DNA from 3 places in the Pseudomonas fortuita genome. Region 2 is predicted to be linked to each of the others. Evidence: riboswitches for the same ligand, from Rfam matches in the RefSeq annotation. Region 2 holds a riboswitch; each other region holds the start of a gene.
The links. Region 2 has a riboswitch for cobalamin ahead of cobO (cob(I)yrinic acid a,c-diamide adenosyltransferase). Riboswitches for the same ligand answer to the same signal wherever they lie in the genome.
Positions count from the first base shown of each region.

Region 1 (9,577 bases), 930 kb from region 2:
CTGACCCAGCGGGCCTGGCCGGCGCGCTCGAAGGCGCGCAGCAACAGCAGGCCGCAGCCCAGGGTCAAGGCCAGGAACAGCAGTGAAGGCGGGTACTTGGTGATGTTGAAGAAGCTCATCACGGTTTGTGTGAAGGTGGGGTAACCGCTCCACGGCGCCTCGCCGTAGCCGTTGAACATGCGCAACGCGACAAAGCCCAGCAACGCGATCAAACCCGCCAGCAGCAGGCGCTGCTGGCGTTGGCCAGCCGCACTGCCCCGGGCAAACCAGGGGCCCAGGCCATAACCCAGCGCGATGACGCCGATCCATGGCAGCACCGGGTAAGACGTGCGCAGGCGCAGGTTTTCGGAAAACTCAAGCCAGCCCCGGTCGTGCAGGATTGCCCATGGCACGTGCAGGGCTGACTCCACGCCAAAGTGCAGGCCGTCGAGAAGGTTGTGGCCGGCAACGATGGCTGCGCCCAGGGCGAGCAGGGCAGCACGTGGCAGCCATACCAGCAGCGACAGGGCGATCATGCTGACACCGATGGCCCAGATGACTTGCAGGTAGATGACGCTGGGGGGCAACTGAAATGTCCAGGCGAAGTTGACCAGGGTGAATTCCAGCACCACCAGGAACAACCCGCGCTTGAACAGAAACGCCGAGACATCGCCGCGGCCTTGGTGCTTTTCGCCGTACAGCCAGGCCGACAGCCCGGTTAGCAGGACAAACACTGGCGCGCACAGGTGGGCCAGGGTCCGGCTGAAGAACAGCGACGGCTCTGTAGCGTCGATGGTCATCGGGTCGCTGACCTGTCGGTGCAGGAAGAACGTTTCGCGGACGTGGTCCAGAAGCATGAACAGGATCACCAGGCCGCGCAGGGCATCGATGCTTTGCAGGCGCTGGGTGATCAAGGAGGGCGTGGCGCTGGCGCTTGTCATGGAGGGTCGCTGATAGGAATTAATGTCATGTGAAACGTTATCTTATAACTAATCGATGAGAGGTTGGTAGAGGTTTTTGTGTTGCGTGTGCCGGTCTCTTCGCTGCGCAAGGCTGCTCCTACCGGTCGGTGGTGACTGGTAGGAGCAGCCTGGTGCTGCGAAGAGACCGTTACAGGCAACTCAGGTCAGAAGGTGTAATCAACCGTCGCAAAGTACGATCGTGGCATCCCCATCAACCACTGCTGCCCACTGAACGCCGACTGCACATATTCACGATCAGACAGGTTGTTCAACTGCAACCCCAACTTCACATCCGGCAGCACCTGCCAGGCGATGTTGGCATCGACCACGGCGTAGCTGGGGGCACGTTGGGAATTGGCAGTATCGGCATAACGCTCATCCACGTAGCGCACACCCATGCCGGCCTCTACCTGTTGGCCGAAGCCTTTGCTCAGCCACAGGTTGGCGGTACGCCGTGGCACGTTGGCCGGCCGGTTGCCGGCACGGTCCTGCGCTACACCGCCGACCATCTCGTCGAAATCGTCATACCTGGCGCGTACCAGCGACGCATTGGCCGACACCTGCCACTGATGCGCCAGTGCCAGTTCCAGGGTTGCCTCAAGGCCATCTGACGTCTGCTGCCCAGCCTGTTGTTTCTCGTGGGTGATCGGGTCGTCCACCAGCAGCTTCTTTTTGACGATGTGGTAGGCGGCCAGCGTCCATTCGCCACGGCCGTCCCAGAAGCGCTGCTTGAGGCCAACCTCGGTCTGTTTCGCCTCGGTCAGGTCATAGTGCATCTGGGTGGGGCTGAGGCTGATGAGGTTGTTGACCCCCTCCTGGCTGGTGGAGTACTGCCCGAACAGCGCCAAGTCATCGGTGACTGCGAACACCAGCCCGGCGCGCCAGTTGCCACCTTGCAGGTTGCGGTCGCTGCGGCTGTCGTTGGTCAGGTTGGTGCGGTCGATGTGGTTCTGGTCGCGGCGCACCCCAGTGACCAGCGACAGCCGGTCGCTCAGCTGCAAGCGGTTCCCGGCGAACAGAGCGAAGGTGTGGGTGCTGGACAAGGTTTGCGGGCGCAGTGGCGAGGCGCTGTGGAACCCGCCCGGTTCTGGCTGCCATGGGTCGATGTAGTCACCGCCCACATCGTTGTAGGGCGCGTTGCTGTCGACGTTGAAGCGGACCTTGTTGTATTCCGCGCCGACCACGGTCTTGCTGGCCAGGCCGAACAGCCTGTGGTCAAAGGTGAAGGTCTGGCGGTCGCCGAACTGTTCCTGGTTGTGCTTGATCTCCAGGTAGCTGCCGCGCTGCAATTGCTGGCGCTCGGCGTCCCAGCTGTAGTCTTCGGCATTGCGCCAGTGGCGGCGGCTTTTGATGTAGTACAGCTGGTTGCTGGCGCTGACGTGGTCGTTCAGCGTCCAGTCCGTGGTCAGCCGGGTCCACTCATCGACGTAGTGCTGCACGTCGTTCTGCACGTTGTAGTTTTTCTTGCGCAGGCTGCTGCGGTAGTGGCCGTCGATCAGCGGGGTGCCGTAGTAGTTGGCAGGCTCTGCATCACCACGGTCGTGGGCAAGGGTGAAACTGAGGTCGTCACTGGCATCGAAACGCAGCGCGGCACTCAGGGCCAGGCTGCGCGATGTGGTGCGGTCGACCCAGCCGTTGCCGGCCTGCTGGTTAAGGGTCAGGCGATAGCTAAGGCGCTCGCTGAGGCTGCCGCCGCTGTCCAGGCCGAGCTGCTGGCGGTCCCACGAGCCGTAGCCCAGGCGCAGGTGGTTGCGCACCTCGCCGGCAATCGGTTTTTTCGGGATCACGTTGATCACCGCGCCGGTGGCGCCTTCGCCATGCAGAACCGAAGCCGGGCCGCGAATGACATCGATACGCTCGACCATCCACGGGTCGACCGGGAACGTCTGGGTGCCGGCACCGGTGTACAGGCGTGCGTCGTCGAACAGGGTCATCACCGAACTGTGACCGGCAAAGCCGCGGGCGGACAGGCCTGTGCCACCGTCGCCGGGGGAGCCGACGAAGGTGATGCCCGGCGACCGCGTCACCGCATCCTGCACGGTGAGGTTGTTGCGCTGCTGAATCTGCTCGGCGCTGATGCTGCTGGTGCTGGCCGGTGTTTCCAGGGCACTGAGGCCGAGGCGCGAGCCTGCCTGGGTCGGCGTGGCCAGGTCGAGGGTGCGGCTGTCGAGGGTGTCGGTGATGGCCGTGGAAGGCAAGGCCAAGGGCTGCTGGTCATGGCCATCGGCCAGGGCCGGGAGGGCGACGGCCAGGCAGGCCGCCAGGGGGTGAAGCTTGAACATACGGGACATGTCGTTCCACTGCTGCAGGAATGAATGGATCCCGGTGGAAAACACGCAAAGGCGAACCATGCAGGCAGGCGCGCGCACGGATTCCGGCCTGCGCCCGCCCACCGCGGGTTGCCAAGTGAAGCTCCAGGCCGGTCTCCGGGCTTGCGAGGGGCATGAAACCTTCACCTTCCCATGCACGTGCACAGTGGTATCTCGAAGGGTTCACTCGCTTACCGTTGCGGGGGCAGCGCCGGACTTGTCATGGGTAACATGACGCACCGGCTTCCCGTTTCACCCTGCGCGCGGCGGCGAAGGGCACCTGAAACTGGCGCGCATCTGACCACTGAAAGGCTAAGGCGTCAAATGTTGGCGTGCCATGAATACGCCGATAAAACACAGGGTTGCGTGTTTTTACTGATTTTTTTTCGAACTTTTCGTGTGGCGTTTGTCTCGAACCGCACGTTCGTCTTTCGTTACCAAGTCATGGAGACTTTACGCATGCCTGCTCGTCATCTGTTGCGCCACACCTGCCTGCTCGCCTTGATCGCCGCACCGCTGGCCGCCACCGCCGCACCCAGCACCGACCCGCTGTTCACCATCGGTCTGCAGGGCGCCTACGACAAGTTCAAGTTCGAAGGTGGCAGTGAAAACGACAAGGAACACATGGGCCAGGGCGGTGTGTTCGCCACCTTCGGCAACAAGCTGACAGCCGAATCCGGTTTCATCTACCAAATCGGCGCCGAAGCCAAATACGGCAAGAAGAACGACAACAAGCTCAAGGAGGCCCAGGCTGACCTGGACCTTGGCTGGCGTGCGGCGCTGGACGCTCGCAACTTCGTCGATGTGACCGTGGGCGGCGGCTACAGCTGGTCGCGCTTCGAGCCGGAAATCAACGACCTTGATACCAAGCTCACCGTGAAGTCGCCCTTTGCCAAGGCGGCGCTGGGCTACAACCACCAGTTCGACGCCTCGACCCTGCGGGTGGAAGTGGGCGCGCGCCACACCCTGGACGGCCGTGCGCGGCTGAAAGTGGACGACTTTGGCAGCGACACGGTCGACCTCAAAGACCGCACCAACCCGTACGCTGAAGTGACGTTGCTGATGAACCAGCAGGGCGCTTTGCCGGTGCAGGCCGGGGTGTACTACACCCGCACCGAATACAAGCTGGACGAAGATTCGCCAGTGGCAGACAACACCAAGCTCAAGCGTGACGAGTTTGGTGTAAAGGTGGGCTTGGCGTTCTGAAGCTGAGCGTTTAGCAGGCCCGGCCTCTTCGCGGGTGAACCCGCTCCCACAAGGACCGCACAGCCTTTAGGTGCTGCGCAGTACTTGTGGGAGCGGGCAAGCCCGCGAAGGGGCCGAACCTGCAAGAGAGGTCAGCGCCCGCGACGCCGCGACACCCGTGCCTCGATGTTCTTGCGCCCGATCAGCAGCGGTGGTTTCTCCACCACCGGCTCCTCTGCCAGCCACTTGTACATCACCAGGCAGTCCACCAGCCCCAGGCGGGCATGGCGATAAGCCTTGGGCAAGCGGCCGACTGTTTCAAATCCCAGCCTGTGCCACAGTGCCACCGCAACTTCATTGCTGGCCACTACCGAGTTGAACTGCAGGGCCAGAAAGCCCTCCTGGCGCGCCAGCTTCTGCGAGTGCTCGCACATCAGGCGTGCCACACCTCGGCCGCGTGCCTGTTCGCACACCATATAGCCGCAATTGCCCACGTGCGCGCCAGGCCCGGCGGCATTGGCCTTAAGATAATAAGAACCCAGCAGCTCGCCATCTTCTTCGGCCAGCAGCGTGTGTTGCGGCAGCTCAAGCCACAGCTGGCGGGCCTGATCGATGCTCAGCTCGGGGTCAAAGGCGTAGGTTTCACGGGCCTGGACAATGGCCTGGAAGGTGGGCCAGAAGCGCTCGAAGTCTTCGGCTGTCATAGGGCGAACGTGGATCATGCGGGCTCCTGCAAGGGCTGGGCCGCCAAGTCTGTGGGGCGCGGCGCCGTCGCGCAAGGGCGGCGACGCCGTTTGGGCCTAGCCGTTGGCCTTGCCCACCGCATCCATGGCTCGCGCCGAGTACACCAGCGCAGCACCGGCGTTCATCGCCACGGCCACGCCGAGGGCTTCGGCAATTTCCTCGCGGCTGGCCCCGTGCTTGACCGCCTGCTGCGAATGCACGGCGATGCAGCCGTCGCAACGGGTGGTCACGGCCACGGCCAGTGAGATCAACTCACGCGTCTTGGCGTCGAGGTGGTTGGTCTTGGCTCCCGCACCGCTGGCGGTCATGTAACCGGCCACGGTGTCGGGGGAGAGTTGCTTGAGATCGCCGATGCCGGCCATCAACTGCTTACGGTAGGCGTCCCAGTCCATCATGCTCATCGTCTTCACCTTGTGGTGGTTGCGAGTGGAGCTTTCAGGCTAGTCGAAGAGTGACACCTGCGAGGCTTGTACTTTGGTGGGTGTGCAGCAGCACTTGTGGGCGCGTTGAGCCTTCAAATGTAGATGAACACCAGCACCAGCGCTGCAACCACCGCCCACTTTTCCACGTAGTAGCGCAGGCGGTTGCGCTTCTTCAGCGCTTTGCCGCGTTCACGGATCTTGTAGATGCGGGTGAACAACCGGTTGATACCGCCGGTCTTGTCGCCGGCACCGTTGGGCGCGGCGGCGGCGGCCATGACGTTGCGGCTGAACCAGCGGTTGAACGCAGTGGCCCAGCGGTACTTGAGCGGGCGCTCGACGTCACAGAACAGGATGATGCGGTTGTGCTCGGTCGTGTTCGCCGCGTAGTGGATGTAGGTCTCGTCGAAGATCACGCCCTCGCCATCGCGCCATGAGTATTTCTCGCCGTCCACGTCGATGTAGCAACCGTCATCGTTCGGCGTGTCCAGGCCCAGGTGATAGCGGTACGAGCCGGCATACGGGTCACGGTGGCGCACCAGCTTGGCGCCCGGCGGCAGGGTAGCGAACATGGCAGCCTTGACCGTGCCGATGCTTTGCAACAGTTCGGTGGTGCGTGGGCAGAGGGCCATCGCCGAAGGGTGGCTTTCGCCGTACCACTTCAGGTAGAAGCGCTTCCAGCCAGTCTTGAAAAACGAGTTGAAACCGACGTCATCGTAGTTGTCGGACTTCTTGATTTCGCCCACGCGCAGCAACTGGCGGCCTTCCTCGCGGATTTCCTGCCAGTGGTCTTGCAGCGGCTTCAGTTCGGGGAAGGCTTCGACCGGCAAGTATGGCTTGGCCGGGAGCTTGGAAAACAGGTACAGGAAACTGTTGACCGGGGCGAGGAAGCTGGAGTGGTCGCCCAGCTGGCGAGTCAATTTGTGGCGAACCCGACCGCGCAGGTGCACGTAGGCAATCGAGAGGGCGAAGATAAGTACGAGTGCAATTTTCATGGACGTTTACTTGTCGAAAAATGGCCATGCGTCATGGCATAAGCTCGCCAGCATAAACAATCATGGGGGTAGTTTGTACTTATTGTTACGAAACACCGGGGCGACATTGGTGTAATGCCCTACAGTCTTGCGCAAACGTTTCATGTCAGGGAGTTGGTATGGTTCAGGATATACGCCCCAGCGGTAGCCCGTTCAAACGGCTGTTCTTCGCCTTGCCGGTCAGCGATGCCCAGCGCCATGCCTTGGCTCAGTGGCGCCGGGCGCTGAACCTGCGCAGCGGCAAACCCGTCCCCGCGGCCAACTTCCATGTCACGCTGTTGTTCCTCGGCGATGTGGATACCGCACAGGTGCCGGCGATCTGTGCGGCAGTCGATCAACTGACGTTGCCAACCCTGGCACCGCGGCTGTTGCTTGACCGTTTGCAGGTGTGGCAGCGGGCCGGCGCGTTGGTGCTGGAGGCACAGCAGACACCGCCGGCCCTGTTGCAACTGGTGTATGGCTTGCAGCAGGCACTGCTGCCGTTGGGGGTGGAGGCGGCCAACCGTGAGTATCGGCCGCACTTGACCCTGTCCTGGGATTACCACGGGCAACCACCCGAGGCCAGCAGCGCGCCGGAGTTCTACCTCAGCGCGCGCCACTTCACGCTCTACGAGTCGCGCAAGGGCGCCTACTGGCCCTTGGCGCAGTGGCCGCTGGCAGACTGACCCGGGGTCAGCGTTGCGTGGCTCGCCATAGTTGTTGCTGCCATTGAGCTGGTTGAAGCCTGCAACCCAGTACTTCTTGTCGAACAGGTGGCGTGCCCAACCGAGGCTGCCGCTACTTGAGTAGCCGCCCTGTGCCAGTTCAGGCTGCGGCCTGGCAATCTGCAAACAGTTTTTTGCCCAAGGCGTGTGCATGGTGCAAGTGGGGAAGCTGGTCAGGCCCTTCGCTGTCATCCAGCAAGGTGGAACTGAGTACCTCGGCGCCGCAATAGTCGAAGATGCCGTGCTCGATCTGCACGCGCATCGCCTCGCCATAGCCGTGCCGTTCGAAGGTGCCTGTATCGGCACCCGCAACGCCGATCAGGTGAACCTTCATGCCACGCAATTTCTTCACCGTGGCGCCTTCTTCATAGTCGAACGCCCAGCCATTGCTGAATACCCGTTCGACCCAGCCCTTGAGCAGGGCCGGCAGTGACCACCAGTAGACCGGATAGACCAGCACCAGGGCATCGGCGCGCTCGATGCGTGCCTGCTCGTTGAGTACATCAGCCGGCGGTGCTGCCAGCCGGCGGTGCACGGCATGGTCTGCCAGGCTGAAGCGGGGGTCGAAGCCTTCGCTGGCCAGGTCGGCGATTTCGCTGCTGTGGCCGACGCTGGCCAGGCCGTCGGCAACCTGCCGGGCCAGCGCGTGGGTGAGGGATTGCGGGTCATGGTGACCGACGACGATCAGAGCGTGCATGGTGGCTCTCCATTCAACGGTGCAGGGTAGCCTGAAGCGTTATATACTCCAGGTAAGTTACGTTTAGTAAGTTACTTTTGGTAGGTAATCGATGTCAAGCAACGATCAAGCCCGTTCCCGCAAGCGCCTGAGCCGCGACGACCGACGCAGGCAGTTGCTGGACATGGCCTGGCAATTGGTGCGGGAGGAGGGTACCGATGCCTTGAGCCTGGGCCGCCTGGCTGAACAGGCGGGGGTAACCAAGCCGGTGGTCTATGACCATTTCGAGACCCGCAACGGGCTGCTGATGGCGCTGTACCAGGAATACGATGCGCGTCAGTCGCAGATGCTGGCGCAAGCCTTGGCCAGCTGTGAAGCCAGCTTGGCCAGCCGCGCCCGGGTGATTGCCGAGGCCTACGTGGACTGCGTGATGAGCCAGGGCCGGGAGATACCCGGGGTGTCGGCAGCGCTGGCCGGGTCGCCGGAACTGGAGGCGCTGAAACGGGCGTACGAGCAGCCGTTCCTGGACAAGTGCCGCGAAGCCTTGGCCGGGTTTTCGCCCAGCGGCAATGTAGGGGTTGCCGGCATGCGCCTGCTGGTCGGGGCAGCGGATGCGCTGTCCCAGGCGGCTGCAGCGGGAGAGCTGGAAGCCGGGCAGGCCAAGGCTGAGCTCAAGGCCGCCATTATCGCCATGGTCGAACGGCAAACATGAAGCGCATGCGACCATTGTGTGTGGGCGCACCCGCGAACACCGGCATAGCCGGTGCCATCCACCGCGTTGTCTGCTTCGCGGGCGCGCCCGCTCCCACAGTGATCGAGCATGCTTGATAACTGGCTTCGCTACACAGGCAAGCTCTGGTAGGGCTGTTCATCCCCCGGGCTGCGCTCGAACTGGCGCTTGTACTCGCGGCTGAACTGCGAGGTGCTCTGGTAACCCACCCGGTGCGCTGTTTGCGCCACCCCCAGGCCCTCACCGATCAGCATCTGCTGCGCCTTGAGTAGCCGCAAGCGCTTGAGGTACTGCATCGGTGCCATGTCGGTGCAGCGCTTGAAGTGTTCATGGAAGGTCGAAACGCTCATGTTGGCCCGCGCGGCCAGTGCCTCCACGCTCAGCGGCTCGGCGTAGTGCTCGCGCAGGTGGGCGAGGGCGGCGCCGATGCGGGCAAAATGCCCCTGTTGCTCCACCAGTGCTCGCAACACACCGGCCTGCGGGCCGCGCAGCGCGGTATACAGCACCTCACGCACGCGCGCTGGGCCCAGTACTTTGGCGTCAAGCGGGTCCTGCAGGCAGTGCAGCAGCCGTTCCACACTGTCACGCATTGGCGCATCCAGTGCCGCCGAGGTCATCGATTGCGGTGTTTGTGCCTGTACTGCAGCGTCCGGCACCAAGCCCATGCTCTGCACCAGTTCACCCAGCACGCCACGGTCAATGTCCACCGCCACGCCCAGCAATGGCGCGTCAGGGGTGGCGAAAGTTTCGCACATGAACGGCACCGACAACGCCTGCACCAGGTAATGCCCGGCGCCGTACTCCAGGGTGCGCGGCCCCAGGCGCGCCAGCTTGC
Region 1 covers NZ_CP114035.2:2,232,591-2,242,167, forward strand. The annotation lists gene OZ911_RS10265 (acetyltransferase domain-containing protein) at 1-920, opposite strand, end outside; gene OZ911_RS10270 (TonB-dependent receptor) at 1,106-3,232, opposite strand; cobalamin riboswitch at 3,342-3,549, opposite strand; gene OZ911_RS10275 (outer membrane beta-barrel protein) at 3,710-4,456, shown strand; gene OZ911_RS10280 (GNAT family N-acetyltransferase) at 4,588-5,157, opposite strand; gene OZ911_RS10285 (carboxymuconolactone decarboxylase family protein) at 5,236-5,580, opposite strand; gene lpxO (lipid A hydroxylase LpxO) at 5,694-6,593, opposite strand; gene thpR (RNA 2',3'-cyclic phosphodiesterase) at 6,752-7,297, shown strand; gene OZ911_RS10300 (NAD(P)H-dependent oxidoreductase) at 7,437-8,033, opposite strand; gene OZ911_RS10305 (TetR/AcrR family transcriptional regulator) at 8,125-8,724, shown strand; gene OZ911_RS10310 (AraC family transcriptional regulator) at 8,853-9,577, opposite strand, start outside.
Region 1: linked by a shared signal. The riboswitch ahead of OZ911_RS10270 (TonB-dependent receptor) and the one ahead of cobO (cob(I)yrinic acid a,c-diamide adenosyltransferase) in region 2 are both predicted to bind cobalamin.

Region 2 (9,577 bases):
GTTCGGCTTTACCGGGGTGCTGCTGGCCCTGCCGGTGGCGGCGGTGATCATGGTGCTGCTGCGCCATGCCCATGACCTGTACAAAGAATCGGACATGTACGCCGGGGACATTGACCCGGAGCTGTGAGGGACAGGTCTGTGCCAAACCTGTGGGAGCGGGCATGCCCGCCAAGCATGTAACAAGGTGCATGGCACCGGCTTTGCCGGTGTTCGCGCACGCGCCCGCTCCCACAGGGATCGATGTCAGCGGCAAAATAGCGCAACTTGTTGATTTTGCTTGTGCTATCCATTGCCGTGATTGTGCGCCCCGCGTTGCGGGTATAGACTTTGCAGATTGTTCACCAAAGGCCCCCTGCGGTCCTGCCGACCGCCCGCGAGCATGAAACCACCGATCCAGTTGCCCCTGGGTGTGCGCCTGCGCGATGACGCCACCTTCATCAACTACTATCCGGGCGCCAATGCTGCGGCATTGGGTTACGTCGAGCGGCTATGCGAAGCCGACGCCGGCTGGACCGAGAGCCTTATCTATCTGTGGGGCAAGCAGGGTGTTGGCCGTAGCCACCTGTTGCAGGCCGCCACCCACCGTTTCCAGCAACGCGGCGAGCCCGCTGTCTACCTGCCATTGGCGCAACTGCTCGATCGGGGTGTGGAGGTGCTCGACTACCTGGCCCAGTACGAGCTCGTGTGCATCGACGACCTGCATGTGATCGCCGGCAAGGCAGACTGGGAAGAGGCCATGTTCCACCTGTTCAACCGCCTGCGCGACAGTGGCCGTCGCCTGTTGCTGGCCGCCTCGGCATCGCCACGGGAGCTGCCGATCAAGCTGCCGGACCTAAAGTCGCGGCTGACCCTGGCGCTGGTGTTTCAGATGCGTGGCTTGTCCGATGAAGACAAGCTGCGTGCCCTGCAGTTGCGTGCTTCGCGCCGCGGCCTGCACCTTACCGACGAAGTCGGCCACTTCATTCTCACCCGCGGTGCGCGCAGCATGAGTGCGCTATTCGACCTGCTCGAACGCCTCGACCAGGCCTCGCTGCAGGCACAACGCAAGCTGACCATCCCGTTTCTCAAGGAAACCCTGGGCTGGTAATCCCCTGAAAACGCTGGGCCAGAGCGGCAAAACAGAAAAGTCACATCTTTTTCGATAAAATTTGCAAATGGCCATGATAGAGGGCATAGTTTCCCCCTCTAAAGGATTACAGACACGGTCGTGCCCATGCTAAAGCGCTTCGCACCCCTCGTGCCACTCGCACTCGTGACCCTGCTTTTTGGCTGCGCGGCCCAAGGCCCAGCTTCTCATTCAGCGCTGCAGCCCCAGGATCACACCCCGATCGCCGCACAATCGGCAATCAAGGCCAAGGCCTCGCCTTCGTCGGTATTCGGCGAACCGGAAGAGCTGGCCACTGAAGATGACCTGGAGGCTTTCTCCAGCAACAGCAAGCCTTACCAGTTGCCGGTACTGGCGGACAGCATTCTCGAGCGCGGCATGTCGTTGATCGGCACCCGCTACCGCTTCGGTGGTACCTCGGAAAAGTCCGGTTTCGACTGCAGCGGTTTCATCGGCTATCTGTTCCGCGAAGAAGCGGGCATGACCCTGCCGCGTTCCACGCGTGAAATGATCAACGTCGATGCCCCGAAAGTGGCCCGCAACAAGCTCAAGCCAGGTGACCTGCTGTTCTTCAGCACCAACGGCCGCGGTCGTGTGAGCCATGCCGGGATCTACCTGGGTGACAACCAGTTCATCCACTCCAGCAGCCGCCGCAGCGGTGGCGTTCGCATCGACAGCCTCGGTGACCGCTACTGGAGCAAGACCTTCATTGAAGCCAAGCGTGCCTTGGCCATGGCGCCGACCAACATCGCGCGCAACTGATAGCAAAATGATATATCCTGCTGCGGCGGCGATGCTTTGAAAAAAGCTCGCCGCCGTGCGCATTTACAGAAAGCGTCTAATCTAAATTCTCAACTCTTTTCGGCTGCAGCGCAGCGGTCTCAGACAGGATGTTCTGGCCATGATAAAGATGGCGCGCTTTGCATTTCTCTCCCTGGCAGCATTGCTTGCTGCCTGCTCCAGCCGTGCGCCTGCGCCGGCCCCTGTGGTTACGCCGCAGGTTACTTACAGCCAGCCAAGCCCTTCGCCGATTGCCGATGACGTATTGATCCGCGCCATTGGCCTGGTGGGCACGCCCTATCGCTGGGGCGGCAACACCCCGGACTCCGGCTTCGACTGCAGTGGTTTGATCAAATACGTCTACCGTGACGCGGCCGGTATCAGCTTGCCGCGTTCAACGCGGGAGATGATCGTCATGCGTGCACCTACGGTGGATGCCAAGGCACTGCAATCCGGCGACCTGGTGTTCTTTGCCACCAGTGGCGGTTCGCAAGTCAGTCATGCTGGCATTTATGTAGGGGAAGGGCGTTTTGTGCATGCGCCTTCCACGGGTGGCACGGTGCGCCTGGACTATCTGTCCAACAGCTATTGGGCCAAGGCTTACCTTCAAGCCAAGCGTGTGATTCCGCAAGGGCATCTGGCGCAGAACCCCTGATGATCAACGCCTGTAGCAGCGGCCCCGTTCAACGGGGCTGATACAGGCCGCCCGGTTTCAAGGTGCTTTGCTCACCCGCCAGATCACATTGCCGACATCGTCGGCCACCAATACACCGCGTTGCCCATCGTTGATCACGCCCACCGGACGCCCCATCGCCTTGCCCTCTTGGTCGAGAAACCCCGTGAGCAGGTCGATGGGGCGGCCGGCAGGTTTGCCTGAGCGGTCGAAAGGTACGAACAGCACTTTGTAGCCGCTGTGTGGTTTACGGTTCCACGACCCGTGCTGGCCGACCAATGCCCCCTGATCGAAAGGCGGCGGCAGTACACCAGGCTCGGTGAATGCCAGCCCCAGGGATGCGGTATGCGGGCCGACCGCATAGTCTGGCGCCAGGGCCTGGGCCACCTTTTGCGGGGCCTGTGGATGTACCCGGTGATCTACATGCTGCCCGTAGTAGCTGTATGGCCAGCCATAGAAGCCGCCGTCTTTTACCGAGGTGATGTAATCAGGCACCAGGTCGCTGCCGATTTCGTCACGTTCATTGACTGCTGTCCACAAGACGTTGCTGTGTGGCTCCCAGGCCAGGCCGTTGGGGTTGCGCAGGCCGGTGGCGAACAGCCGGTGCTTGCCGCTTGCGGGGTCCACTTCCCAGATAGCGGCGCGGCCTTGCTCCTTCTGCATACCGTTTTCCCCGATGTTGCTGTTCGAGCCAACCGTCACATAAAGCTTCTTGCCATCGGGGCTTGCGATCACATTCTTGGTCCAGTGATGGTTCAGCGGCCCGCCGGGCAGCGCGGTCACCGGGTGGCCTTTATCGGTTATCTGCATGGCGCCCGGTTCATAGTGAAAGCGCAGCAGCCTGTCGGTGTCGGCCACGTACAAGTCCTTGCCCACCAGGGTCATGCCGAAGGGTGAGTTGAGCCCTTCGATGAAAGGGGTGCGAGTTTCTGCCACCCCGTCATGGTCGGCATCGCGCAGCAGGGTTATACGGTTGGCGCTGGGTACGGTCGCGCCGGCGCGTTTCATCGCCTTGTCCATGGCCCAGCCGCGAATGCCCTTGCCATCTTCGGGCTTGGGTGGCGCGTTGGTCTCTGCCACCAGTACATCGCCGTTGGGCAGCAAGTAGAGCCAGCGCGGGTGGTCGAGGCCGCTGGCGAAGGCTTTGACCTGGGTGCCTGGTGCCGGGGTCGGCTTGCTGCCCTTTGGCCAGCCCACTGCAGGGGCGATATTTACGGTGGGGATCAGTGTTGTGACGGGGGTGGGGAGGCGGGGGTTTGGCCCGCTGCCGTCGTTTACGCTCAACAGGGCTGTTTCGCCGCAGCCTGCCAGGCTGGCTGCGATTAACCAAGGCATCAGGCATTTCATGTGCGGCGTCCTCTAAAGAAGCCTGTTGAATTGAGAGGCCGGCTGGGTTCGGCAGGTTCCCCTTGGTTTGCTTGCTCTTGCTCTTGCTCTTGCTCTTGCTTTTGCTTTGGCTTCTAAGCGCGCGGTAGCTCAGGCAACGCAGATTGCGACTTCAGGAGGCCGAGCGCAGGGCTTGCGGAGGGAGGTGACGGGCATGGATGCCCGTCAAGCGCTGGGCCCCAGGATGGGGCCTGCAGCGCGGTCCTCCCGGGAGCAAGCCCGGAGCGAGGGGACCCCGGAGCGCAGCGTAGGGGCCGGATGATGGGAGCCAGCGTTTTTTGGTTACTTTTTGTCGCGTTTGACAAAAAGTGACCCGCCGTAAGGGCGGAAAGGTGATTTGGCGCCACCTTTGAAAATGAATGTTGACTCATTGTTGATGCTCACACCTGAACGCGAACAGCGAACAGCGAACAGCGAACAGCAAGACCGAACAGCGAAACAGTGCTGGTTTTTAGCTCGCGCATAGGCCATTTGCGATAGCGACACTAACTCACCTTTTCGCCCTTACGGCGAGTCACTTTTTGTCAGACGCGACAAAAAGTAACCAAAAAACGCTGCGCTCCCATCATCCGGCCCCTACGCTGCGCTCCGGGGTTCCCTCACTCCGGCCTCGCTCCCGGGAGGACCGCGCTGCAGGCCCCATCCTGGGGCCCAGCGCTTGACGGGCATCCATGCCCGTCACCTCCCTCCGCAAGGCCTGCGTTCGGCCTCCTGAAGTCGCGAAGATCAAGATCAAGATCAAGATCAAGAGCAAGAGCAAGAGCAAGAGCAAGAGCAAGAGCAAGATCAAGATCAAGATCAAAAGCTTACGTTGCTGCAGCAACCACTTCGATTGACGCTCCCGGTGCAACCCTCTAACCTTCGCGGCGTGTTTCAGGTGCCCTGCCAGCCCCGACTGGGCAGGGTGAAACTGGGAAGCCGGTGGGCGCCAGCATGGCGCGATTCCGGCGCTGCCCCCGCAACGGTAGGTGAGTAGAAGGCCGCGCAGGGCCACTGGATGCCAGCATCCGGGAAGGCGCGCAGGTTTGGGCCAAGGCCCGCTCACAAGCCCGGAGACCGGCCTGAAACTGTCAACGGCATCACGGAGGGTGATGCGCGGTGCACCGTGGCGCCCTGCCATGGCCCCTGCGCGCTCTCCGTCTGCCTGCCTATTCCCTGTCGCCACGCGTGCCGTGGTGCCAGCCTGCGGAGAACCCTGATGAGCGAAGCCACCGAACGCGACGAACGTCACCTGGCGCGCATGCAGCGCAAGAAGGCGGTCATCGACGAACGCATCGCCAATTCCCCCAACGAATGCGGCTTGCTGCTGGTGCTGACCGGCAATGGCAAAGGCAAGAGCAGCTCTGCCTTCGGCATGCTCGCCCGCGCCCTGGGCCATGGCATGCAGTGTGGAGTGGTGCAGTTCATCAAAGGCCGTAATAGCACCGGCGAAGAGCTGTTTTTCCGCCGCTTCCCCGAGCAGGTTCGCTATCACGTGATGGGTGAGGGCTTTACCTGGGAAACCCAGGACCGCCAGCGTGACATCGCTGCCGCCGAAGCCGCCTGGGCGGTGTCGCGGCAGTTGCTGCAGGATCCAAGTGTGCAGTTCGTAGTGCTGGATGAGCTGAATATCGCCCTCAAGCATGGCTACCTCGACCTGGACCAGGTCCTGTCCGACATCCAGGGCCGTCCGCCCATGCAGCACGTGATCGTGACTGGCCGCGCTGCAAAGCCCGAGATGATCGAATTGGCCGATACCGTGACCGAGATGGGCATGCTCAAGCACGCCTTCCAGGCCGGTATCCGTGCACAGAAGGGCGTCGAGCTGTGAGTCAATCGCGCCACTGCCCCGCGGTGTTGATCGCGGCACCGGCCTCTGGCCAGGGCAAGACCACCGTCACTGCTGCTTTGGCCCGCCTGCACCGCAACCTCGGGCGCAAGGTGAGGGTGTTCAAGTGTGGCCCCGACTTTCTGGACCCGATGATTCTCGAGCGGGCCAGTGGCGCGCCGGTGTACCAGCTGGATTTGTGGATGATCGGAGCCGAGGAAAGCCGCCGCCTGCTGTGGGAAGCTGCCGGCGAGGCCGACCTGATCCTGATCGAAGGGGTCATGGGATTGTTCGACGGCACCCCGTCCAGTGCCGACCTGGCGCGCCACTTCGGCGTGCCAGTGCTGGCTGTGATCGACGGTACGGCCATGGCCCAGACCTTCGGCGCCCTGGCCCTGGGCCTGGCGCGTTACCAGGCCGACCTGCCGTTCGCCGGCGTACTGGCCAACCGCGTGGGCAGCCTGCGCCACGCGCAGCTGCTCGAAGGTAGCCTGACCGAGGGCCTGCGCTGGTATGGCGGCTTGTCCCGTGAGCGCGGCATTGAATTGCCCAGCCGTCATCTTGGGCTGGTTCAGGCCAGCGAGCTGAACGACCTGGATACCCGCCTAGATGCCGCCGCCGAGGCGCTTGCCGCCAGCTGCGACGCCGCCATGCCTCCGCCGGTGACCTTTGTCGGCCCCGAGCCGCAGGTGCGTGCTGCCTCGCTGGACGGTGTGCGCATTGGTGTGGCGCGAGACGAAGCGTTCGCGTTCACCTATGGTGCCAACCTTGAGCTGCTGCGCAGCCTGGGCGCGCAGCTGGAATTCTTCTCGCCGCTGCACGACCGTGAACTGCCAGTGGTGGACAGCCTGTACCTCCCGGGTGGCTATCCCGAACTGCATCACCACGCCCTGGCTGCCAATGCGCCAATGAGCGAGGCAATCCGCGCCCATCATGCTCAGGGCAAGCCGTTGCTGGCTGAATGTGGCGGCATGCTGTACCTGCTGGATGCCCTGACTGACGTCGCCGGCGAGCGTGCCGAATTGCTCGGCCTGCTACCAGGCGAGGCGACCATGCAAAAGCGCCTGGCGGCCCTGGCCTTGCAGGCGGTGGAGCTGCCGGAAGGTACCCTGCGCGGCCATACCTATCACCACTCGCTAACCAGCACGCCGCTGGAGCCGATCGCCCGAGGCCTCAGCCCCAACGGCGGGCGGGGCAACGAAGCGGTGTATCGCCTGGGTCGGCTGACGGCCTCTTACGTGCACTTCTACTTCCCCTCCAACCCTGATGCGGCGGCGGCGCTGTTGCGACCATGAGCGAACACGCCTACAGCGCCGCCGAACGCGCTGCGATCTATCGGGCTATCGGTGAGCGTCGCGACATGCGCCATTTTGCCGGTGGCCAGGTTGCGCCAGCACTGCTGGGCCGCTTGCTGGCCGCCGCACACCAGGCGCCTAGCGTCGGTTTGATGCAGCCCTGGCGTTTCATTCGCATCACCCAGCGTGACCTGCGTACCCGCATCCAGGCCTTGGTGGAGGCGGAGCGTCTGCGCACTGCCGAGGCATTGGGCGAGCGGGCTGATGACTTCATGAAGCTGAAGGTAGAAGGCATCAATGACTGTGCCGAGCTGCTGGTAGCGGCCTTGATGGACAACCGCGAGCCGCACATCTTCGGCCGTCGCACCCTGCCGGAGATGGACCTGGCCTCGCTGGCCTGCGCCATTCAGAACCTGTGGCTGGCGGCCCGTGGCGAAGGGCTGGGCATGGGCTGGGTGTCGCTGTTCGACCCTCTGGCGCTGGCAGCACTGCTGGGTATGCCGGAAGGGGCCAAACCGGTGGCGGTGCTGTGCCTGGGACCCGTGACCGAATTTTACCCTGCACCCATGCTGGTGCTGGAAAACTGGGCCGAAGAACGGCCTTTGAGTGACATGTTGTACGAAAACCAATGGGGAGAGCGCCAATGAGCGTGGCCTTGCTGACCATGGCCGGGGTGGCCCTGGATGCCTTGCTGGGCGAACCGCAGCGGCGCCACCCTCTGGTGGCCTTCGGCAATATGGCCGGTAACCTGGAGCGCCGCCTGAATGCAGGTGGCCGCGGCTGGCGCAGCCACGGCGTGAGTGCGTGGTTTCTGGCGGTGGTGCCGCTGACCCTGGTGGCGCTGATCCTGTCCTGGCTGCCGTACATCGGCTGGCTGGTGGATGTGCTGGCGCTGTACTGCGCCCTGGGCCTGCGCAGTTTGGGCGAACATGTGCTGCCGGTGGCCAACGCCTTGCGCCAGGGCGACCTGGAGGAAGCCCGGCGCCGCGTCGGCTACCTGGTCAGCCGCGAAACCCGGGAGCTGGACGAGCCCGCCGTGGCCCGCGCAGCCACCGAGTCGGTACTGGAAAACGGCAGTGACGCGGTGTTCGCCGCGCTGTTCTGGTTTGTGGTGGCCGGCGCGCCGGGCGTGGTGCTGTACCGCCTGAGCAACACCCTGGATGCCATGTGGGGGTATCGCAACGAACGCTTCGAGCGCTTCGGCTGGTGCGCGGCGCGCATTGATGATGTGCTCAACTATATTCCCGCAAGGCTGGTGGCGCTGACTTACGCACTGCTGGGCAAGACCCGCCTGGCGCTGGCTTGCTGGCGCAAGCAGGGCCCGCTGTGGGACAGCCCCAACGCCGGACCGGTGATGGCCGCCGGTGCCGGAGCACTCGGTGTAGCGCTGGGCGGCCCGGCTGTTTACCACGGCGAACTGCATGAGCGGCCACGCCTGGGCGAAGGGCCGATGGCTGACGCCGATGCCATCGAGCGTGGCTGGAGCCTGGTGCAGCGCGGCGTGTGGCTGTGGCTGTTGTTGATCTGCCTGGGGGCTTACATCAATGCTTGAACACGGTGGCCGCCTGCTGCGTGCGGTGCAACATTACGGTATCCCTCGCGAGCAGTGGCTCGACCTGTCCAGCGGCATCGCGCCCTGGCCGTTCCCGATCCCGCCGATACCTACAGATGCCTGGGCTCGCCTGCCTGAGACCGAAGACGGCCTGGAGGCGGCGGCACGCGGGTATTACGGCGCCCGCGAGCTGCTGCCGGTGGCGGGTTCCCAGGCGGCGATCCAGGCTTTGCCGCTGCTGCGTGCGGCTGGCCGGGTAGGGGTGCTGTCGCCGTGCTATGCCGAACACCCGTATGCCTGGCATCGGGCGGGCCATCATCTGGTCGAGCTGGATGAAACGCAGGTCGAGGCGATGCTCGACAGCCTCGACGTGCTGGTGCTGGTCAATCCCAATAACCCGACCGGGCAGCGGGTACCGCGTGAGCGCCTGCTGGGCTGGCACGCGCGCCTGGCTGCACGCGGTGGCTGGCTGTTGGTCGACGAAGCGTTCATGGACAACACCCCGGCGGATGGCGTGGTCGATTGCGCCGACCTCCCGGGGCTGATCGTGCTGCGATCATTCGGCAAGTTCTTTGGGCTGGCCGGGGTACGCCTGGGCTTCGTCGCCGCCGAGCGCAGCCTGTTGCTGCGCCTGGCCGAGCTGCTTGGCCCGTGGACGGTCAACGGGCCAACCCGGGTGCTGGCCCAGGCAAGCCTGGCCGACAAGCCTGCCCAGCGCGTGCAGATTGAACGTTGCGCTGCCGCCAGCCAGCGCTTGGCAACAATGCTGTCCAGCACCGGCCTTGCCCCCAGCGGCGGCTGTGACCTGTTCCAGTACGTGCGCAGCGAGCGCGCCGTGCAGTTGCATGACTTTCTTGCCCGCCGCGGCATCCTGGTGCGCTTGTTCGAACACCCACCGGCCGTGCGCCTGGGGCTGCCTGAATGTGCGGCGGACGAACAGCGTCTCGCCCAGGCCCTGGCGGACTTTCAAAAGGAATCG
Region 2 covers NZ_CP114035.2:1,303,272-1,312,848, forward strand. The annotation lists gene OZ911_RS05940 (AI-2E family transporter) at 1-127, shown strand, start outside; gene hda (DnaA regulatory inactivator Hda) at 380-1,087, shown strand; gene OZ911_RS05950 (C40 family peptidase) at 1,214-1,867, shown strand; gene OZ911_RS05955 (C40 family peptidase) at 2,007-2,540, shown strand; gene OZ911_RS05960 (PQQ-dependent sugar dehydrogenase) at 2,598-3,905, opposite strand; gene OZ911_RS05965 (hypothetical protein) at 4,616-4,780, shown strand; cobalamin riboswitch at 4,803-5,023, shown strand; gene cobO (cob(I)yrinic acid a,c-diamide adenosyltransferase) at 5,143-5,754, shown strand; gene OZ911_RS05975 (cobyrinic acid a,c-diamide synthase CobB) at 5,751-7,046, shown strand; gene bluB (5,6-dimethylbenzimidazole synthase) at 7,043-7,693, shown strand; gene cbiB (adenosylcobinamide-phosphate synthase CbiB) at 7,690-8,598, shown strand; gene cobD (threonine-phosphate decarboxylase CobD) at 8,591-9,577, shown strand, end outside.

Region 3 (9,577 bases), 2.1 Mb from region 2:
CCGGCGCGGGTAACCCGCTATCTGCAACTCCACCAGCTCGTTGCCAAACCGTGTCACCAGCGCCCTGGGCAGTTCGGCCCAGCCGAATCCGCGCACGGCAAACTCCAGCAGAGTGAGGTAATCCGGTGCCGACCAGGCCTGGCCGCGGCCTTGGTGCAGGCTGGGGGCATAGGTCTTGATGTACAGCTGCCGTGCGTTTTCAAGGTGTTGCGCTTGCACCGTTTCCAGGCCCGCCAGCGGGTGGCCGCCGGCCACATACACACCGAACTCCGCCTGCTCGGGCAAGCGGGCTACGGCAACGTCGGCGGGGTAGCTGGGCTGCGTCGCAAGGATGCCGACCTGGGCCAGGCCCTGCTGGATCATTTCGATCACATCGGCGTCTTCGGCCGGGCCGCAGCGCAGTTCTGTGTACGGGTAGTGCTGGGCGAAGCGTGCCATCACCGCACCCTGGAAGGTGACGCTATAGCTGTCCGACATCACCACCGAGACCAGCGCCTCGACGTTCTGCGCCAACCTGACCGCCAGGGCATCAAGCTGGGCGCTGGCGTCCAGGATCGCTTCGACATGGCTCAGCACCTGCCGGCCCGCTTCGTTCAGCGTGGGGTGGCGGCCGCCACGGTCGAACAGGGGGCAGCCTACGTCAGCCTCGAAATTGGCGATGGCGATGCTGACGGTGGATTGGCTTTTGCGCAATTTGCGCGCTGCAGCAGAGAACGAACCCAGCGATGCGGCTTCGACAAAGGCGACCAGAGCTTCGGGCGAGTAGCGCATGGTATTGATAAAACCGATGGTAGCTATGTCGCGAGTATCAGTTATATCAAAGAACATGGGAACCACGAATCACGCAATGGATGGATTTTGCAATGAAAACGGTCTCTTTTACCGAACGCCTGGTGCACGCCGTGGGCTACGAAGCATTCGCGGTGCTGCTGTGTGCACCGCTGTTGTCCTGGGTGATGGGCAAATCGCTGGCGACTGCGGGTGCCTTGGCGGTAACCCTGTCGGTTATCGCCATGCTCTGGAACATGGTCTACAACGCGCTGATCGACCGCTGGGTGCAGACCGAACGCATCAACTGGAAGGCCAGTGGGCGCTTCGTGCACGGCCTGGGCTTCGAGGCTGGGCTGGTAGTGTGGTGCCTGCCGGTGGCGGCATGGATGCTGGATATCTCGCTGCTGCAGGCGTTCATGGTAGAGCTGGGCTTTTTCGTGATTATTCTGCCCTACACCGTGTTGTACAACTGGGCGTTCGATAAAGCCCGGCACCTGCTGATGCAGCGCCGCCTCGCGCGTTCCCTGTAGACCCTGTAGGAGCGGCTTTTAGCCGCGAACACCGGCATAGCCGGTGCCAACCACCGCGGTGCCTGCTCCGCGGGTAAACCCTCTCCCACAGGGACCGTGAGTCATCCAACAAAAACGGGGCATGCCATTGCTGGCATGCCCCGTTCTTATACAGCTGATACAGCTCAGGCCACCTTGACGATCCAGCCTGCCGGCGCTTCAACATCGCCGCTCTGGATGCCGGTCAGCTCGTTGTAGAGCTTCTGGGTAACCGGGCCGACTTTTTCCAGGTCGTGGAACACGTGCAGCTTGCCGTTGTACTCGATACCGCCGATCGGGGTGATCACCGCAGCGGTACCGCAAGCGCCGGCTTCGATGAAGCGGTCCAGCTTGCTGATTTCGACGTCGCCTTCAATCACGGTCAGGCCCAGACGCGATTGCGCCAGTTCCATCAGCGACAGGCGGGTGATGCCTGGCAGTACCGAGGCCGATTTCGGGGTAACGAACTCGTTGTTGGCGGTAATGCCGAAGAAGTTGGCCGAACCCACTTCTTCGATCTTGGTATGGGTCAACGGATCGAGGTAGATGGCGTCGGCGAAGTTGGCCTTCTTGGCCTCAGCGCCCGGCTGCAGGCTGGCAGCGTAGTTGCCGCCGACCTTGGCGGCGCCGGTGCCTTGTGGGGCGGCGCGGTCAAAGCTGGAAATCTGGAAGTTGTGCGGCTTCATGCCGCCCTTGAAGTACGAGCCAACCGGAATGGCGAAGACCGAGAAGATGAACTCGGGGGCGGTGCGCACGCCAATGTTGTCACCGGTGCCGATCACGAACGGGCGCAGGTACAGGGCGCCTTTGCCGTGCGGTGGTACGAACTTTTCGTTGGCCTTGACCACTTGCTTGCACGCTTCGATGAACACATCGGTCGGCACATGCGGCATCAGCAGGCGGGCGCAGCTGCGCTGCATGCGGGCGGCGTTCTGGTCCGGGCGGAACAGGTTGATCGAGCCGTCCTTGCAACGGTAGGCCTTCAGGCCTTCGAAGCATTGCTGGCCGTAGTGCAGGGCCGTGGAGCCTTCACTGATGTGCAGCACGTTGTCGTCGGTCAGGGTGCCTTTGTCCCACTCGCCATTGCGCCATACGGACAGGTAGCGTTTGTCGGTTTTGATGTAGTCGAAACCCAGCTTGTCCCAGTTAATGCTTTCGTTGCTCATGACACCCTCATTGTCTTGCAAGTGCCCGATCGCTCGGGCTGCTGTTATATGCGCACCACGTCACCATAATACATCCGTCGCGGATCGGGAACGGCCAGTCACGAATTGATAGCCTGCGATGCTTTTTTTTCGGTTTCTACAACCGCAGGTACTCATCCAGTGCCAGGTTTTCCAGCAAAACCGCATCATGGGACGCCACCATCAGCGCCCCGCGAAACTGCCCGAGCATGCGCTCCAGGGCTGCCAGTGACGGCAAGTCCAGGTGGTTGCCGGGCTCGTCCAGCAACAGCAGGTCGAGTGGCCGCTCGCGGTACAGCACGGCAGCAAGTGCTGCCTTCATCCGCTCGCCGCCGCTGAGCAGGCTGCTGGGCAACTCGACCCGGGCCGCATCCAGGCCCAGTTGTGCCAGGCGGCTGCGCAACTCGCCCAGGGCCAGCACCGGGTTGGCCCTGCGCAGGTGTTCGAGCACGCTGCTGTGGCCTGCCAAGGTACTGCAGTGCTGGTCGAGCAGGGCGGTTTCGCCACGGCGGCGCAAAGTGTGTGGTGATGCCGGTAATTGCCCGTTCAGCAGCCTTAGCAGCGTGGACTTGCCACTGCCGTTGGCGCCGACCAGGCCCATCCGCTGGCCCAGGCACAAGCGCAGGTCAAGCGGTTTGCGGGTGCCATGGGGCAAGCGAAGTGCCTGCAACGCCAACACTTCGCGGCCCGCATGACGCTGGGGCGTGGGAGCATGCAAGGTAATCGCAGTGGCTTGCTCGACCTCGCGGGCGGCGTCATGCACTTTGCCCAGCAATGCTTGCCGCGCGTCGCTATGGTCGCGGTGCTGCTTGCCCGCCGTGGCCTGGCTGCGCTCCTGCTGGCGGTCGACCAGGATCTTGGCCTGGTTGGCATGCCTGGCTTGACGCCCGGCCCGGGCCTGATGGCGTTCCAGGTCTTCGCGCTGGCGCTGCAGTTCACGGGCTTGGCGTTGTTGCTGCTGCTTGAGCCGGGCAAGTTGCTGCTGGGCCTGCGCCACCTGGCTGGCTTTTTGTGCTGCATAGAAGCCGTAGTTGCCGCCATAGGCCTGTAACCCCAGGCTCGACAGTTCGACAATGCGCGCCATGTGCGCCAGCAGGCTGCGGTCGTGGCTGATCACCAGCAAACCTCGGTCCCAGGCCTCGATCATGCTCAGCAATTGGGCACGGGCGTCGCTGTCCAGGTGGTTGCTCGGTTCGTCGAGTATCAGGTAGTCGGCACCGCTGAGCCATGCGCCTGCCAGCGCCACGCGCATAGCCTGGCCGCCGCTCAGGCTGCGTGCGGGCTGGCGCCAGTCAAGGTGACTCAGGCCGTTGCGTTGCAGGTGCATCTGCAGTTGCTCGCGGATATCCCAGCGCTCGCCGACGGTGTCGAAATCCTGGGGGTTGATGCTGCCTTGCTCGATGCGCTCCAGCGCCGCAACCACCGACCCCACCTGGGCCAGGTCGGCAAGCGTGGCGCTGCGCTCGATTACCTGCTGATTCAGCAGATGGACAGGCCCAAGGCGCCGGCACTGGCCGCTGCTCGGTGCACGCTGGCCGGCCAGAACCTGCCCTAGCAGGCTCTTGCCCACGCCATTGCGCCCGACCAGGCCGGTACGCCGTTGGTCGAAGGTTTCGTTGAGGTCGGTAAACAGTAGCCGGCCATCAGGCAAGGCCAAAGAGACGCTGTCCAGCGTCAGGATCGACGTGTTCGTCATGCACAACTCCACAAATGCCGCGACATCTCCGGAGCAAACCGGAGGCTGAAGACTGGCCGTCGAATGGACGGCGGCATTAATGGCGCATTGGACGAATACCTCGTACTGGGGGAGTGCGTAGCCTAACGGCCCGTTGGGGGCGGGTAAAGTACCGCCCGCCGTGTATGGGTTTCCTGCACTGGCGATGCGCCGCGCGAGCGGCGCCCGATCTTGTCTGGCCCTGGGCTCAGCGCCCCGTCAAGCGCTTGGCCCAGTCGCCTCCGTGGCTCTGTTTGCAGGCCTCTTCGCTGTCAAACCGTACATGCCAGGCCGGGTGATCCAGTTGTATGCCGGCGTGGTCCAACGCCTGACGGGTCAGCGCCAGCATGCGTGCCTTTGCTTCACCCGCCACTGCAGCGACTTTCTCGGCCTCTTGTTCAAACACCCAAGTAATACGCAGGCTGGCCGGAAAGTTCTCAGGGTCCAGGCGATGGGTGAGCCAGGTGAACCCGACGATTTCTGCCTTGGCGGTTTCACAAGCGTCCGTCAGGCACGCTACCAGCTCCCGCTCCAGGCGGGCCATTTCGCGTTTGCCCAGCGCCTTCACAGGTTGGCCTCGTCATCGATCTGCTGGCAGAAGCGCAGGCGGTTGCCGAACGGGTCGCACACCTGCATCTGCAGGCCCCAGTCCAGGCGCTCGGCTTCGGGCCGGGCGTAACCGTACTGTTTGCCTTGCAGTTCATGCTCCAGCGCCCGCAGGTCGTCGAGGCGGGCAAACACTGTAGAGCCGGGGCAGGCATCGCCATGGTGCTCGGTAAGGTGCAGGATCAGGCCATCGCGGTGAATCTGCATGTACAACGGCAGGTTCGGGCTGAAGCGGTGCTCCCAGTCCAGGCTGAAACCGAGAAAATCCATGTAGAACTCCCTGGCCTTGTCGACCGAGAAGATGCGCAGTACCGGGATGGCGGGGGCGAGGAGCATGGGGCGTCCTTGACAGTGGGCAAAGTCGCCACTGTACCGCAGTGCCGCCAAGAGTTGTCGGCAAGCCCCGCAGCAATGGTTGACCACCCGCCAGCCACTGCGTAGCCTTGCCACTTCGAGGTTCTTCGGCCAGGCCGAAGCTAAGACGGGAACGCGGTACAAGCCGCGGCTGCCCCCGCAACTGTAAGCACTGACAACGGATCGACACAGCCACTGCGCCAATGCGCGGGAAGGCGTCATCCCGCCAGCCCGCCGTTCAACTGAACGGGGAGCTGGAACGGTGCAAGCCAGGAGACCTGCCTCGCAACGTTTTCGACTTTCAACCGGGCGGGGTGATCCGGTGGCGAACAAGCCCGGCCGGCCTGGTCCGCGGCTGTCGTCCTGCATGCCCGCGCCATTCTGCCAAGGGCAATGCGACATGAAAACACTGGCCAAGCTCCCCGTTACCATCGTCACCGGCTTCCTCGGCTCGGGCAAGACCACCTTGCTGCGCCACATGCTCGACAACGCCCAGGGCCGTCGCATTGCGGTCATCGTCAACGAATTCGGCGAACTGGGTATCGACGGCGAAATCCTCAAGCAGTGCAGCATCGGCTGCACCGAAGAAGAAGCCAGCGGCCGCGTCTATGAACTGGCCAACGGCTGCCTGTGCTGCACCGTACAGGAGGAGTTCTTCCCGGTCATGCGCGAGCTGGTGGCACGCCGTGGCGACCTGGACCACATCCTGATCGAAACCAGTGGCCTGGCCCTGCCCAAACCGCTGGTGCAAGCCTTCCAGTGGCCGGAAATCCGCAACGCCTGCACCGTCGACGCGGTCATCACCGTGGTCGATAGCCCGGCCGTGGCTGCCGGCACCTTCGCCGCCTACCCGGACCAGGTCGATGCCCAGCGCAAGCTCGACCCTAACCTGGACCACGAATCGCCGCTGCACGAACTGTTCGCCGATCAGCTGGCTAGCGCCGACCTGGTGGTATTGAACAAGGCCGACTTGATCGACGCCGAAGGCCTGGCCAAGGTGCGCGCCGAAGTGGCCGAAGAACTGCCGCCGGCAGTCAAGGTGGTAGAGGCCAGCAGTGGCAAGCTGCCGCTGGAGGTGCTGCTGGGTGTGGGCGCCGAGTCCGAGGCGCACATCGATGGCCGCCGTACCCACCACGATTCGCACCACGATGGCGACGATCATGACGACCACGACCACGACGCCTTCGACTCCATTTCCATCGACCTGCCGGAGGCTGACGAAAGCCTGTTGCTCGACGCCTTGACCCAGCTGGTGGTGGAGTTCGGCATCCTGCGCGCCAAAGGCTTCGCTGCCATCCCGGGCAAACCGATGCGCCTGCTGGTGCAAGGCGTGGGGACCCGTTTCGACAAACACTTCGACCGCGCCTGGCGTGCCGACGAGCCGCGCATCACCCGCCTGGTGTTGATCGGCCAGGAACTCGACGCTGCCCAGCTGGAAGCGCGCCTGCGCCAGGCCTTGGGCGCCTGACCCGTGCACCTGCTGCGGACCCAGCCCGGCGGCTTCGTGCCGGACGACAGTATTGCCGACCTTGGCCAGACACCCGCCGAACTGGTGATTCTCTGCAGCGGCGATTCGCACCTGGCGTTGCTCGCCGATACGGCCGAGCAACTGCCTGAGGATTTCCCCAGCCTGCGCCTGGCCAACCCGATGCAGGTGCAGAACCACGCTTCGGTCGACCTGTATGTCGACCAGGTGCTGCGCCACGCCAAGGTCATCCTGGTGTCGCTGCACGGCGGCGTCGGTTACTGGCGCTATGGCGTCGAGCAACTGGTCGAGCTGGCTGCCCGGGGCGTGCAACTGATTCTGGTACCAGGCGATGATCGCCCTGACCCGGAGCTGACCCGCTTGGGCACCGTCACGGGCGACCAGGCCGAGCGCCTCTGGCACTACTTGCGCCAGGGTGGCAAGGCCAATGCCATCAACCTTTACAACTGCCTGGCCAACCAGTGGCTGGGCCGCGATTATGCCTGGGACGAGCCGCAGCCCTTGCCGCGCACCGCTGTGTATCACCCGGCCAAGGGCAGTGTGGCACTGGAAGACTGGTACCCGCACTGGCACCCGGATTGCCCGGTGGCGCCGCTACTGTTCTACCGCTCCCACTTGCAGGCGGCCAACACCGCGTTCATCGACGTGTTCTGCCAGCGCCTGCAAGCTGCTGGCTTGAACCCGTTGCCGATTGCCGTGGCCAGCCTAAAGGAAAGCGCCTGCCTGGAGCAGGTCGAAGCCTGGCTGGACGAAGTCGGTGCCGAAGTGCTGGTCAATACCACCGGTTTTGCCCTGTCCAGCCCCGAACGGCCCAACCTGCGCCCGTTCCGCCGTGACATTCCGGTGCTGCAGGCCATCTGCGCGCAGGACAACCAGCCCGGCTGGGAAGCCAGCGAACAGGGGCTGGGTGCGCGCGACCTGGCCATGCACATCGCCTTGCCCGAACTGGACGGGCGCATCATCACCCGCCCGGTCAGTTTCAAGGACATGGCCTGGCGCAGCGAGCGCAGCCAGTCCGACGTGGTGTGCTACCGCGCCCACCCCGAGCGTATGGACTTTGTCGCCGAGCTGGCCCGGCGCTGGGTCGAGCTGGCGCGCCTGCCCAATGCCGGGAAGCGCGTGGCCCTGGTGATGGCCAACTACCCGACCCGGGATGGCCGCATCGGTAACGGCGTCGGCCTGGATACGCCCGCTGCTGCACTCAACATTCTCAAAGCGCTGCAGGCCGAAGGCTATCCGCTGGCCGATTTGCCGGGCAGCGGCACGCAACTGATCCACCAGCTGCTCGGCGGCGTGACCAACGACCTTGACCACCTGGACCAGCGCCCTTGCGCCCAGAGCCTGAGCCTGGCCGACTACCAGGCCGCCTTCGAGCGCTTGCCCGAGGCCAATCGCCAGGCAGTGCTGGAGCGCTGGGGGCCGCCCGAGCAGGACCCGATGTACCGCAGCGGCCGGCTGATGGTGGCCGGCTTGCGCTTTGGGCTGACCTTCGTCGGCATCCAGCCCGCCCGGGGCTACCAGGTAGACCCCAGCGCGGTGTATCACGACCCCGACCTGGTGCCGCCGCACGGCTACCTGGCGTTCCACTTCTGGCTGCGCCACGCGTTCGCCGCCGACGCGGTGATCCATGTCGGCAAGCACGGCAACCTCGAATGGCTGCCCGGCAAGGGCGTCGGCTTGTCGGCGCAGTGCTGGCCGGACGCGCTGCTTGGCCCGCTGCCGAACATCTACCCGTTCATTGTCAACGACCCGGGCGAGGGCGCCCAGGCCAAGCGCCGTACCCAGGCGGTGATCATCGACCACTTGATGCCGCCGCTGACCCGTGCCGAAACCTACGGCCCGTTGCGCCACCTGGAGCAGCTGGCCGACGAGTTCTACGAAGCGCAGCTACTCGATCCGCGGCGTGCCCGCGAGTTGCAGCGCGACATCCTCGAGCTGGTCAAGGTCAACCACATCGACCGCGAGCTGCAGTTGGAAGGGCAGCTGGATGATGCCGCCGTCTGGCTGCCGCGCCTGGACACTTACCTGTGCGACCTGAAGGAATCGCAGATTCGCGATGGCCTGCATGTGTTTGGCCAGTCACCAGAGGGGCGGCTGCGCCTGGATACGCTGCTGGCCCTGCTGCGGGTTGAGCGGGGCGACGGTCGTGGTGGTAATGCCAGCCTGCTGCGCGCCTTGGCCAAGGCATTGGTGCCAGGCTTTGACCCGCTCGATTGTGAGCTTGGCTTGCCCTGGCAGGGCGCACGCCCTGAGCAGCTTCTGGCCATGAGCAGTGAACCCTGGCGCACCTGTGGCGATACCCGCGAGCGCCTTGAGCTTTTGGCGCAGCAGGTGATCGAGCAAGCGCTGGGCGGCACCCTGCAGCTGCCTGAACCGAGCGAATGGCAGCCGGTGCATGACGTGGTGCAGGCCTTGCGCGAAGCGGTGGCGCCCAGCCTGGATGCCTGCGGCGCCGCTGAAATGAACGGCCTGCTGGCGGCGCTGGCCGGGCGATTCGTGCCTGCCGGCCCCAGCGGTGCGCCCAGCCGTGGCCGCCTCGACGTGCTGCCCACCGGCCGCAACTTCTATACCGTGGACGTGCGCAACCTGCCCACCACCACGGCCTGGCGCCTGGGTTTCGCCTCGGCCAGCCTGATCCTTGAACGCCACCTGCAGGACCACGGCGATCACCTGCGCCAGCTTGGCCTCTCGGTGTGGGGTACGGCCACCATGCGTACTGGCGGCGACGACATCGCCCAGGCCATGGCGCTGATGGGCGTGCGGCCGGTATGGGCCACCGGCAGCCAGCGCGTTGACGATTTTGAAATACTGCCGCTGAGCCTGCTCGACCGCCCGCGGGTGGATGTGACCTTGCGCGTTTCCGGCTTTTTCCGCGACGCCTTCGGCAACCTTATCCGTCTGTTCGATGCCGCCG
Region 3 covers NZ_CP114035.2:3,425,259-3,434,835, reverse strand. The annotation lists gene OZ911_RS15750 (LysR family transcriptional regulator) at 1-771, opposite strand, end outside; gene OZ911_RS15745 (multidrug/biocide efflux PACE transporter) at 864-1,301, shown strand; gene OZ911_RS15740 (branched-chain amino acid aminotransferase) at 1,466-2,485, opposite strand; gene OZ911_RS15735 (ATP-binding cassette domain-containing protein) at 2,622-4,199, opposite strand; gene OZ911_RS15730 (hypothetical protein) at 4,426-4,785, opposite strand; gene OZ911_RS15725 (glyoxalase superfamily protein) at 4,782-5,159, opposite strand; cobalamin riboswitch at 5,261-5,477, shown strand; gene cobW (cobalamin biosynthesis protein CobW) at 5,578-6,645, shown strand; gene cobN (cobaltochelatase subunit CobN) at 6,649-9,577, shown strand, end outside.
Region 3: linked by a shared signal. The riboswitch ahead of cobW (cobalamin biosynthesis protein CobW) and the one ahead of cobO (cob(I)yrinic acid a,c-diamide adenosyltransferase) in region 2 are both predicted to bind cobalamin.